Regions from separate parts of the Bacillus capparidis genome, predicted to be linked through region 2. Evidence: predicted binding sites of a transcription regulator. Region 2 holds the regulator's gene; the other holds the start of a gene.
The links. The regulator LexA, encoded in region 2, represses DNA repair genes until DNA is damaged. The targets are predictions, from matches to a motif close to CGAACATATGTTCG.
Positions count from the first base shown of each region.

Region 1: the regulator LexA is predicted to act here: its motif matches at 1,661-1,674, upstream of JOC74_RS07170 (YolD-like family protein).

Region 1 covers NZ_JAFDST010000002.1:22,148-28,305, reverse strand. Annotated here, with positions in the region: gene JOC74_RS07180 (SulP family inorganic anion transporter) at 1-390, opposite strand, end outside; gene JOC74_RS07175 (recombinase family protein) at 611-1,162, shown strand; gene JOC74_RS07170 (YolD-like family protein) at 1,419-1,631, opposite strand; gene JOC74_RS07165 (DUF421 domain-containing protein) at 1,933-2,607, opposite strand; gene JOC74_RS07160 (DUF421 domain-containing protein) at 2,913-3,494, shown strand; gene JOC74_RS07155 (anti-repressor SinI family protein) at 3,666-3,797, opposite strand; gene JOC74_RS07150 (hypothetical protein) at 3,994-4,152, opposite strand; gene JOC74_RS07145 (ComEC/Rec2 family competence protein) at 4,379-5,236, shown strand; gene JOC74_RS07140 (DUF3006 domain-containing protein) at 5,233-5,457, shown strand; gene JOC74_RS07135 (hypothetical protein) at 5,685-6,158, shown strand, end outside.
Region 2 covers NZ_JAFDST010000001.1:598,093-604,250, forward strand. Annotated here, with positions in the region: gene JOC74_RS02970 (NucA/NucB deoxyribonuclease domain-containing protein) at 1-125, opposite strand, end outside; gene JOC74_RS02975 (DUF421 domain-containing protein) at 583-1,302, opposite strand; gene JOC74_RS02980 (SGNH/GDSL hydrolase family protein) at 1,503-2,159, shown strand; gene lexA (transcriptional repressor LexA) at 2,324-2,944, opposite strand; gene yneA (cell division suppressor protein YneA) at 3,102-3,413, shown strand; gene JOC74_RS02995 (YneB family resolvase-like protein) at 3,434-4,099, shown strand; gene JOC74_RS03000 (DUF896 domain-containing protein) at 4,174-4,404, shown strand; gene tkt (transketolase) at 4,566-6,158, shown strand, end outside.

The DNA.
Region 1 (6,158 bases), on a different contig from region 2:
TAAGATGGCTAACGCATTTACAAAGCCTACCATGACCGACCGCGGTATAAACTTCATAAAGCGTGCAATTTTCAGCACCCCAAATATCAATTGGATAATCCCCGTTAAAATCGTCGTTGCAAATAAATACTGGATTCCATAATCTTTGACTAATGTGGTCATAAGCAATGCCATTGCTCCTGTGGCGGCTGATATCATTGCAGGACGACCTCCGGCAAATGAAATCACTACGGCGATACAGAAAGACGCATACAGCCCTACCATTGGATCGACTCCAGCAATGATAGAGAAAGCTATCGCTTCAGGAATTAAAGCTAAAGCCACCACAATACCGGAAAGAATATCATTCTTTGGGTTTCCAAACCATTCCTTATTCAATTTTTGTAACAATTTAATTGACACCTCTTATTCTTTTCATTTTTTAATGGCTTCTAACTCTCATAGAAGCCGGGGCCGTTTTTAACAATTTCAACTTTAGCAGAGAACCCGGGAGAAGTCTAGAAAAAATTGTACCAAAACTAATCGTTTTTGGGACAAATCTCAACCATTATCTATACTTCCTCAGTTTTGTTAAAATAATGAATAGATTTGAAAGACAGGAGATGATTTCGTGATTATCGGCTATACTCGTTCATTCACTCGGGAGGAAACAACTTTGCAAATCGCAATTTTAAAGCAATTTGGTTGTGATAAGATCTACGATGAACCAAATGGCGTTGTAAACGATCAGACAGAATTAGATAAATTACTGCAATCGCTTTCGCAAGGCGATAAAGTCGTTGTTTATAAACTTTATTGTATTGCTAATTCAACCAGACATTTAATCGAATTGACACGATTTTTTAAGGAGTATCATATAGATTTCGTTTCGATACGGGATCAGATTGATACATCAAAAAAATGTGGTCAAATTTTTTTTCAGTTTATGGAGAACATTCAAGAATTAAAACATGACGTTATCAGTGAACGAACGAAAGCAGGATTAAATGAAGCAAAATCAAGAGGCAGCGTTGGTGGCCGCCCTAGAAAGCCTGATCGATATGTGAAACGGGCAATTGAAATGTACCTAAGCGGGAAGTTTACCATTGCTCAAATTACAATCGAAACCGGTATTAGTAAAACGACTTTGTATCGATACTTAGAGGATTCCAATAAGTATTGATGAAGACACATGTGTATAAATTCTCATGGTCTCATATTATCTTGCCCCGCGTCGCACTTTGTGTTTCCTTAAATTCGCAGACCAAATCTGGTAAAACAGCTGCCCTTCCATATGGTAGGGCTAATTCCTTTTTACATCAACAATATCAATAAACTTAACCAAATTGGCATCCCCGTTATTATCCACAACATGTAACTGTTTAGTTTGCTTGTTTATGTAATCCACAAGCCGTGTGATCTCGCGGAAATGTCCATCATCACACACCATTAAACTGTAACGGAAACACAAACTCCATTGATTCATGAATTATGTTTTCCATATCCTCAAAATGTTGCTGATACAGCTCTGGCTTTTCGACTAGCAGTATTTCTCTTTTACGTGCAACCAAAGCCTCTCGGTGTTCGGGGAGCATCATCCGGCTAGATTCCCATATTATGTTTGATCCTGGTGTTAACATAGTAACTTTCATAATTCTCAGCTCCTTTTTCGTATAATATACGAACATACGTTGTTAATTCAATGTAAAAAAATACCTAGCACGTTAGACGGGTATAACCTTCGAGAAATGTAAGATCTCTATAATTTCAAGATCCACCATATATCTTTCAAGTACTCGACAATAAATCTTGTCGCAGAGTAATTGGAGTGAGTCATTGTGTTCGAACGCGCTGGAATATTTCTCATCAAACACAATAAGTGCCCAATGTATGAAACCACTATTATTTATCCTTTTGAAACAGCCCAAGATTACTTCATCAAGGAATTTTTGTTTAATAAGTTTGTACAAATAATCCATCACCTTCTAGCCATTCTGCTAAAAAAATATTTTTGTAATCAGAAATACCTTGAGATGTGAGTTGTTTTTCTAACCAAGGCTTATTAAAACCTAAATCATTTAATTCATCCCATAAAACTTCACCGTCGCGAATCAAAGTAACAGGAACATAAACGGATTTTATAGGCATATTGAAATCTTCCTGAGTAGTTTTCTGGTATTTTGTCTTTTTTAGTATGCTAAGTGAGCCGTTCGTTTCTAAGTAACAAAAAGCAACTTCTCTAACAGAAAAGGTTTCGCTTTGCCGAAGTAAGCTTTGCAGTTGATTGATATTCATTCGATTTTTTTTCAATTCTTCCCGATCAACTATTCCATTTTTAATAAGAGCAGACGGTTTTCCTTCAAAGATGCCACGAAAAGCTAAATATTTTTGTCCAAGATATTCGACCATAAATAGTAAAACGCCCCATAATATCATTGAGTATATAATATAAAATATACCGATTTTGTCGTCGTATAATGCGTTTCCTAATAATTCGCCCAATACTAAAGCGGCAATAAAAGTGAAGGGTGTAATTTGATTTATGATTTTCTTTCCAACAAATTTGACGATTATAAAAAGAAGAAAAAACCCAATAATAAGTTCAATCGTTAGGTACATGACTTTCATATTATGAAAACTCCAATCAAACCATACATAAGATTTTGTTTATTTCTTTCTTTATATTTAACAATACCAGCAAAAAAGATTCTTAATTAAAGGCGGGGTAAGTATACTTCATTATTGTTCTCGGTTAAGATTTTAGAGTCATTAGATATGAAGTGAATAAAGAAGTCTGTTATTCCATTTAAAACATATTTTATGGAACTTTTATCTTCTTTATAATCCGAAATCCTTGTGTTTTTTAATAATATGCGTTGTATAAAATTTACCAAGAAACGAATACTAGGAAAAAACAAAAATAGGTGATATAAGTGAATTTTGCTTGGGAATCATTTATCCTGATAATGGCAGGAATTATTCTTTTAAGAATATCGGGTAGAAAATCTATAGCACAAATGACATTAGCTCAAACGGTTGTAATGATATCTATTGGTACGATTATCGTACAGCCAATAATCGAAGATAGTCTTTGGAGAACAATAATTGCTGCATCGATTTTTGTTGCTTCCTTGATAATAATGGAATACTTACAACTAAAATTTAATTTTTTTGAAAAATTTTTAACCGGTAAATCAATAGTTGTAGTGGAGAATGGGAATCTAAATACAACCAATTTAAAAAAGCTTAGACTTACAGTTGATCAGCTTGAAATGAGATTAAGGTTACTAGGCATATCTAAAATTTCAGATGTTAAAACCGCGACGTTGGAACCCAATGGTCAATTAGGATATGAATTAAAGGAAGAGGCTAAACCTCTTACTGTTGGGGAGTTTAAAAAATTAATAAATCCTGCATATCTAAATTTTCAATCTCAAAATCAAGAATCAAATAATAATATATTCGATGAAATTACTTCAGGGCATACTAATAGAAATCCAAATCAATTACATTAATTTGTCTTTATCTTATGTCTATATAGAGTATTAAAAAGAGAAAACAATGAACAGCCCGTGTTTTTTGTTGATATGTTTAAGTAATGCCTTTATCTGATACGGAAGAAGCCTACCAGTGAGTATAGGCTTCTTTTTTTATGCATTTATTATTTTCTGTCGTTCGCCTCATGTCTATACGATCAAGGCTGGCGACCAAGTATTTAAAAAGATTCGTATCTCTTTTAAAGTGATTCCTGCTGCTAATGCCTCCAATATTAATTCTTTCCACTCTTCATCTAATTGAATGGATTTCGATATTTGCAATGCCTTTCGATGCGGAATTTAAAAGAACATTCTCATTTCAAGAAAGACAGACCACCGGTATTATGAGGTTCTTTTAAATTTGAAATGTGGTTAATTATAATTCGTTTCCGTTTAAATCCATACTCACTTTCAAGAAATGAATTGAGCTGGAGGCTAAGGAACCTTAAGTGTTTTTCATATTTATGTATTTCCAATTCTAGAGGATAAGCACCCATTCGAACTCATTTCCCATTTGAACTTCTAAATAGTGACCTTCGATGGCTTCTCCTTTTACATGGTATGAAATTTTAAATACTTTACTGCTCTTATCTTTTGCTGTAGGAGTTAAATCAACGATGGTCAACTTGTTATTCATAAACATCATCCTCTCCAAAAGAATGTCTTTATTCTAAGCTTTAAGGAGAAGGACGTAAAAACGACTTGTCCTAACAAAATTGATGTTTCATGATCAATGTTCTTCAAAAAAATTGTTTTAAAATCAGAGAGCAAATTGTTCCTTGATCCTTACATGAAAAAATTTTCATAGATAGGTAGGAAATACTAGGAATATGGTGGTATATTATCTTAGAGGAGGAGAATATATGAAAAAATTAAAAATTTTTCTTATGGCTTTAATTGTTATTCTTGCAATACCTAACATTTCAGCAACTCATGTTTCTGCAGCAAGCAAAAATCTTGTTGTCCATTACATCGATATTGGACAAGGGGATGCAATATACATCAAAACACCAAAAGGTGACGACATCATAATCGATGCTGGCAACAAAGCCAAAGGAGAGGATGTTCTTAAGTATCTCAAAAAGCAAAAAGTTGATGACATTGAGGCTATGATTGCAACCCATCCAGACGCTGATCATGTCGGTGGTTTAGACGAGGTTCTTGCTGCCTATCGAGTCGAAAATATTTATGCACCAAAAGTAAGACATACAACCAAAGCATACACGGACTTTTTACAAGCAGTTAAAAGAGAAAAGAAAGGCGTTAAAACTGCTAAAAACGGAGTTGCTTTGTCTTTAAAGGACAAGTCTATTAAAGCCAAATTTATTGGCCCTGTGAAAGACTATGCAAAGAGTGATCTAAATAACTGGAGTGCAGTCGTACATATTCAGTACAACAAAAACTCTTTCTTATTTAGTGGTGATGCAGAATTAAAGTCTGAGAAAGACATGCTTTCCAAAAAATTATTATCAAAAGTTGATGTTTTAAAGGTGGGTCATCATGGTTCCAAGGATTCTTCATCCAAGGATTTTTTAAGCAAAGTTAAACCCACATATGCAGTGATTAGTGTGGGTAAAGGAAATCGTTACAAGCATCCTACAAGTGAAACGTTGAATCGATTAAAGGCGGTTAAAGCAAAAGTGTATAGAACGGATAAGAATGGAACTGTGAAAATCACAAGCACTGGCACGAAAATTTCTGTGAGTCCTGCAAAGAAATGAGTAAAGTTATAAAAGGAATTATTGATCGTTTTGAAGGTGAAATAGCTGTTGTTGAAATTGAAGGAGTAACCAAAGACTTTGCCAAGGACATTTTCCCAAAAGAAGCGACAGTGGGTGATGTTGTTGAACTTGAGGATAATAAAGTTAGAGTTTTGAAAAACGAGACTGAAAGGCGTAGAAAAGAAGTAGAAGATTTAATGAATGATGTTTGGGAAGATTAAGACAAAAAAGAACCCTGAGTTAGTATGGACCCCGTATTGTAGACGAAGATCAGTACTAAATAATCTGCTTACGATATGGGGTTTTAAAGGGAATAAGCGATGCATTGAAGCAGACTTCGGGGTTGCTTCAAACATTAAGAGCGATTAGATGTTTTTGTTATTATGTCTTATGAGTCATCTGAAAAATGTTATTGTAAATTTATATATTTTATTTTAGGGGTGTTACTGTGAATGAATTAATTATCGAGAATTCAGATTTGTTGCATGAGGTGATTTATGTAATAGACGACGATGCTCAAGAAATAAAATATCCAATACAAAGAGTTGTTGATTTCTTATTAAGTGAAGGATACTTAATAAGTAAATCTGAATCAAAAAGAACCTCTTTTGTCTTGTACAAAAATAAAGTAAAAACAACTATTACTGAAAATTTTATCTCATTCCAAAAACTTGAACAAGTTTATCGAGAAAGGTACAAGCAAAATTTTTATAAATATCTTATATCTCGCTCTAAGATTTATTATCAATCAGCCTTACAGAATGCAAAGGCTTCTAAAATAAATCTGATCCAAAATCAACGTAGAACATGTGTAAGTAATATGTACTATTCATTACATAATAGTTTTGCATCTATGGTAGAATTTTATAAAACTGAAAAGGTAATAGACAAAAGTATACTGGAACTTGATAATACTAATGAA
Region 2 (6,158 bases):
TCGCGGACGTGGTCTCCCGTGTAAGGATACCGATAGAAAGGGAAATTAAGAGTCACGTCATAGCCTGTTGCCGCTTCTGCCTGCGTCGTATGTACGGCAAACAGACCGACAAGACAGCCAACCAGCGTAGCCACAGTCAAAAAAACAGAGAGTAGTACGGCATTACGTTTTTTCACGTCAATCCCTCCAATTTCGATTTCAGGGCAGTTCTTGGACTGCCCAAAATAAACTCTACTGGAGGAATGTAAAACAGGTGTCAACATCAAATGAAGATTATTTAAACCTTTCCAGGGAATGTAATTTTGGTTAATATGTAAGGGCTTTTTTTCTGTCAAGGTGCGCAAACGCCATACAATTCACAAGTTCAGAAAGGGCAGGAGCTGCCATTCAGCCTTATCCAATTTAAAAACAAAATGAATCATTCAATTGGATAAATAAAGAGCGTGTTTTGATAAATCTTTTCAAAACAATTTGTATAGATAATGGTTGTTGTTGTGTTGATCCTTTCTCTAGCCTAAGCCAACCAAAAAACAGATAGACATGTTACACTCCGGGCATAAAATTATAAACAAGTTATGGTGCTTAAAGTTTGTTATTCTCTATAGTGTTAACGGTTAGTGAATGATCTGTGCCTCTAACTGAAGCGTAAATTATATGTTTTATTTGCTGGTATCCATTCGCCGCCAATTCCTTTTTTAACCATTCATCGTTCTTATTAATTAATTTTAAATTTTTCTTTTGAATCTTCCCCTCAATCACAACGGCAATTGGCAATCCTTTGTATTCAACATTTATATGTAAATCCTTCGGAGTAACGGGCACTAACTCTTTTTTAGGTAATATGCTGATTTCCCCATTAGGTTCCAATATCGCATATTCAATATCTTGGATATCCGGGTATCCTGACGCTCTTAGATTCGATAATAATTCTGCCAATGAATATTTGTTCTTCCTTAAGTTATTGTATATAACCTCGCTATGTTTAATAAGAATTGTCGGATTCCCAATAATAAATTGATTAATCCAATTGTACAAGCTTAGCTTTGAAATAATCAGGTGCACACACGTAACGACAATCATACCAATCAGCGCTTGTACAATTCCGTCTATTTTAATTGCTTCAAAAGCTAAATAAGATAAAAAAATGATTGCTCCAAAATCGTAGGGAGTAAGCTGTGCAAGAGCAGATTTCCCCAAAAATTTCACTGCAAAAATAAATACAACAAAGATAAATATTAAATTGACGACAAAAGAAAACACTTCTAACACCTCGTTTGACGAAATGACAGATAGGAAATCCATGATGGCAAAGAGTCGACTATCTTTCATTTTCCAAGTTGTTCATATAATTAACTACTAAAAGAATTATATACAATTGGGAATTTTTCATGATGGCGAGTTTAGAATGCAAAAAAGATTTTCAAAAATGAAGAATAAATAATATGATGAATGTATGAGGAAGTAATAACAAGAACTTTTCTGAGAACGGGGGCAGGTTGAGTATGAATACATTAAGCAAGTGGGAAAACAAGGTATGGCTTACATTAGGGGATAGCATTACAGAATTTGACCAGACCTTTTACAACGGTGTATTTCTTCGCGGGTATCAAACGATCATGAAGGAAACTATGGGGTTTGCAGAATATATCAATCGAGGAGTTTCCGGAAAAACGATGACCGCCAATGATGAAGGTTCAACTCATGTAGTAGGAGAGGCACAAAATCTGAATAATATTGATGTCATCACAATTTTTGCTGGAACGAACGATTATAAATTAAACAAGCCAATCGGATCATTAGGAGCAATTGGCGATACGGAATTTGATACTTTTACGTTTTACGGCGCTTATCGCTCATTACTTGAAAACCTTCTAACGAGAAAACCAACTATAAAAATCTATTTATGGACTCCGTTACAAAGGGACAATGCTGGATATGATGTGAATTACATAAATCCAGCAGGCCATAAGCTGATTGATTATGTAAATGCCATAAAAGCAGTTGGCCAGATGTATGCCGTGCCGGTCCTAGACTTATATTCTGTAAGCGGTATCACAAAGCTGACCTTAAATACATATACTTGGGACGGCCTTCATCCAAACAATAACGGTTATGAGCGTATTGCTGAGATCGCCAAAGGCTTTATGGAAGTGAATTAAGTGAATTAAGCTCATAAAAAGAGAGAGGTGATAGATTCATTTCATTTAACACGACAGATTCAATTGTTTCTAAATTCATGATGCGCAAAAGGCAACTTAATTGAATTCCTTTAAGATATTTTAAATAAAGAAAGAAGTGCGAATTTTCTGCACTTCTTTCTTTATTAATGAATCGTTCTGTATACGCCGATTACTTTCCCTAAAATACTGACATTTTGTAAAATGATTGGCTCCATCAGTGAATTTTCAGGCTGCAAGCGAATGTAATTATCTTCCCTGAAAAAACGTTTTACTGTCGCTTCATCATCATCCGTCATCGCAACTACAATATCCCCGTTGTTTGCAGTGGTTTGCTGCTTAACAATAACGTAATCCTTATCAAGAATTCCGGCTTCAATCATACTTTCACCCATAATTTCCAACATAAATACATTTTCATCAGGAGGAACAAGGCGATCTGGCAGCGGGAAATATTCCTCGATATTTTCTACGGCAGTAATTGGGCTTCCAGCAGTTACCTTACCGATTACTGGTACAGTAACGACCTGGCTCTGAGGGATTTGGACTACCTCGTCCTCCAAAACTTCAATTGCTCTAGGCTTGGTAGGATCACGCCTGATCAACCCTTTTGTTTCGAGCCTTGCTAAATGTCCGTGCACAGTGGAACTTGAAGCAAGGCCGACTGCTTCACCGATTTCTCTAACAGAGGGCGGATAACCTTTGCGTTTAACCTCTTCTTTTATAAATTGCAATATATCGAGTTGCCTTTTTGAGAGCTTTGACAAAATATTCACCTCTGTACGTCTATTTTACACAAATTATAGCATGTTTTTCCTTAAAGTACAAACATAGGTTCGAAAAAAACGATTGACAGAAACATTTGTTCCCCCTTATACTGAAAATAATCATACGAACACACATTCTATCAAGGGGGAGATCAGCGTGAAGAAGGAATCATTTATTTTTTTCTGTCTATTTGCTTTCACTTTATGCGTGTCTATATCTTTTATATCTTTCTTAGGGAAAAGCAGCAGTGATGAGAATTATGTTAAGATTGAAGTTCAAGAAGGTGACAGTCTTTGGAACTTAGCTGAATTGATGGAGGATAAACAGTCATTGAGCAAACAAGCTTTTATTGAGTGGGTAACTGAAAGAAACCATTTGACCACGGATTCTATTAAACCAGGTGATATTTTGGTGCTGCCCGTTGAAAAGGAACATCCGTCCACATATCAGCTCGCTACTGTCGAATGACCGGAGGATAAGCAGAGAAGATGAAAACAGCAATTATTTATGCTCGTGTGAGCACAACAAAAGAACAGCAGGAAACCTCTTTAAAAAGGCAGCTGGAGGAGCTGGCAGGACTAGCTGCTGAAAACAATATGACAGTTGTTCGGACAATATCAGAAAAAGCCAGCGGCTACGATCTAGACCGGCAGGGTGTGTTTGAGCTGCTTGACAGTATGAAAGAATTTAAGGCAGATGCTGTGCTAATCCAGGATGAAACAAGGCTGGGAAGAGGAAATGCTAAAATCGCCCTTTTGCATTGTATATATAAAGAAGGTGCAAGGATTTTTTCAATTTCCCATCGAGGGGAGCTTGAGCTCTCGGAGGCTGATTCTATGGTTTTAGAGATTGTTAGTATTGTCGAAGAGTATCAACGCAAACTGCATAACCTCAAAATAAAAAGGGGTATGAAAAAGGCTGTAAAAAATGGCTATCGCCCGCAAGATCACTTAGTTCCTTTTCATGACGGTACAGGAAAAGAACGAAAGGATGTACCGCTGGAGGAAATCGTTCGGTTACGGGCACGAAAGCTGACGTTCCATGAGATTGCTGCTACGTTAAGAGGGGTTGGCTATGACGTTTCGAAAGCCACTGTCCATCGTCGGTACCAGGAATACATACAAAAAGAGGAGCAAACGAACGAACGCCCATAACCTAAAACCGTTTGGTTGAAATTTGCATTCTTATTTAGTAGGATGTATGAATAAACCACTTGAAGGAGAAGGTTATGCTTTCCAAAGATAAGATTGCCAGAATAAATGAACTTTCAAATAAGTCAAAGTCAGGACAAATTACAGCTGAAGAGCAGGCTGAACAGAAGAAATTGCGTGAAGAATATTTAAAAAGCTTCCGTTCTTCTATGAAAAAAACGTTAAAAGGCGTTACAGTTATTGATCCTAACGGACAGGATGTGACTCCTGAGAAATTAAAAAACGAGAAGCGAAAGGATCTTCATTAATCCGACAGTTCTTTATTCATATTTGCTTTTTCGACTGAGTTTTACTCTCTCTTTAAGGAAATAATTCCTTTTTCTTAAACCACACAAAAAAGTTGTGAAAACATTTAGAGAGTTTTATGATAAAATAGTGTAGTGAATAAAGCACAAGAAAGGGGATAACTATGTCAAATTCAATCGAATCAAAATCTATTGCAACAATTCGGACACTGTCTATAGACGCTGTAGATAAAGCCAACTCTGGCCATCCAGGAATGCCTATGGGAGCTGCTCCAATGACGTATTCTTTATGGGCCAAGCATTTGAATATTAACCCGGAAAATCCTGAATGGTTTAACAGAGACCGTTTTGTTCTTTCAGCAGGTCACGGTTCTGCACTTTTGTACAGCATGCTGCATTTAAGCGGTTTCGATTTGACAATTGATGACCTGAAAAGCTTCAGACAATGGGGAAGCAAGACGCCTGGTCATCCTGAATTCCGCCATACTGCTGGAGTAGATGCAACAACGGGTCCACTTGGACAAGGAATCGGAATGGCAGTCGGAATGGCATTAGCAGAACGTCATTTGGCAGAGACTTACAACCGTGATCATTTTAATATTGTAGATCACTTTACATATGCCATTTGCGGAGATGGAGACTTGATGGAGGGCATTTCTAATGAAGCGGCGTCTTTAGCCGGACATTTAAAATTGGGTCGCCTTATCGTCATGTATGATTCCAATGATATTTCTTTGGACGGAGAACTTCATCAATCCTTCTCAGAGGATGTAAAACAGCGCTTTGAAGCTTTGAATTGGGAAGTACTTTACATCAAAGACGGAAATAATGTTGAAGAAATTTCAGCTGCAATTGAAAAAGCAAAACAAAACCAATCACAGCCTACATTGATTGAAATTAAAACAACCATTGGCTTTGGTTCTCCTAACCGCGCAGGAACATCCGGGGTTCACGGAGCTCCGCTTGGTCTTGATGAAACCAAATTGACAAAAGAAGCCTATAAGTGGACATATGATGAGGATTTTTATGTTCCTTCAGAAGTGTATGACCATTTCCAAACTGAGATTAAGGAATCTGGGAAGAAAAAAGAAAGCGAATGGAACGCGTTATTTTCTGAATATAAAAAAGAATATCCAGAGCTTGCCGCGCTGCTTGAAGCAGGTATAAAAGGAGAGCTTCCGGAAGGCTGGGACAAGGATATCCCTGTATACGAGAAAGGTAGCAAGCTTGCAACAAGAGCTTCTTCCGGAGAGGCACTTAACGGTATTGCAAAGAACCTTCCGTTTTTCTTCGGTGGCTCTGCAGACCTAGCAGGATCCAACAAAACAACAATAAAGAATGCCAAAGATTTTTCAGCTGCTGATTATTCAGGGAAAAATATTTGGTTCGGTGTTCGTGAATTTGCAATGGGAGCCGCTTTGAATGGAATGGCGCTGCATGGCGGATTACGAGTGTTTGCCGGAACGTTCTTTGTATTCTCTGACTACTTGCGTCCAGCTATCCGCCTTGCTTCTCTCATGGGATTGCCTGTTACCTATGTGTTTACTCATGATAGTGTAGCAGTCGGCGAAGATGGACCGACGCATGAGCCGATTGAACAGCTTCCTTCATTACGCGCGATGCCTAATTTGTCAGTTATCCGTCCTGCTGATGCGAATGAAACGGCTGCTGCTTGGAAGCTTGCTGTTTCATCTGAAACGCATCCTACTGCACTTGTTTTGACAAGGCAAAACCTTGAAACGATTGATCAGTCTGCA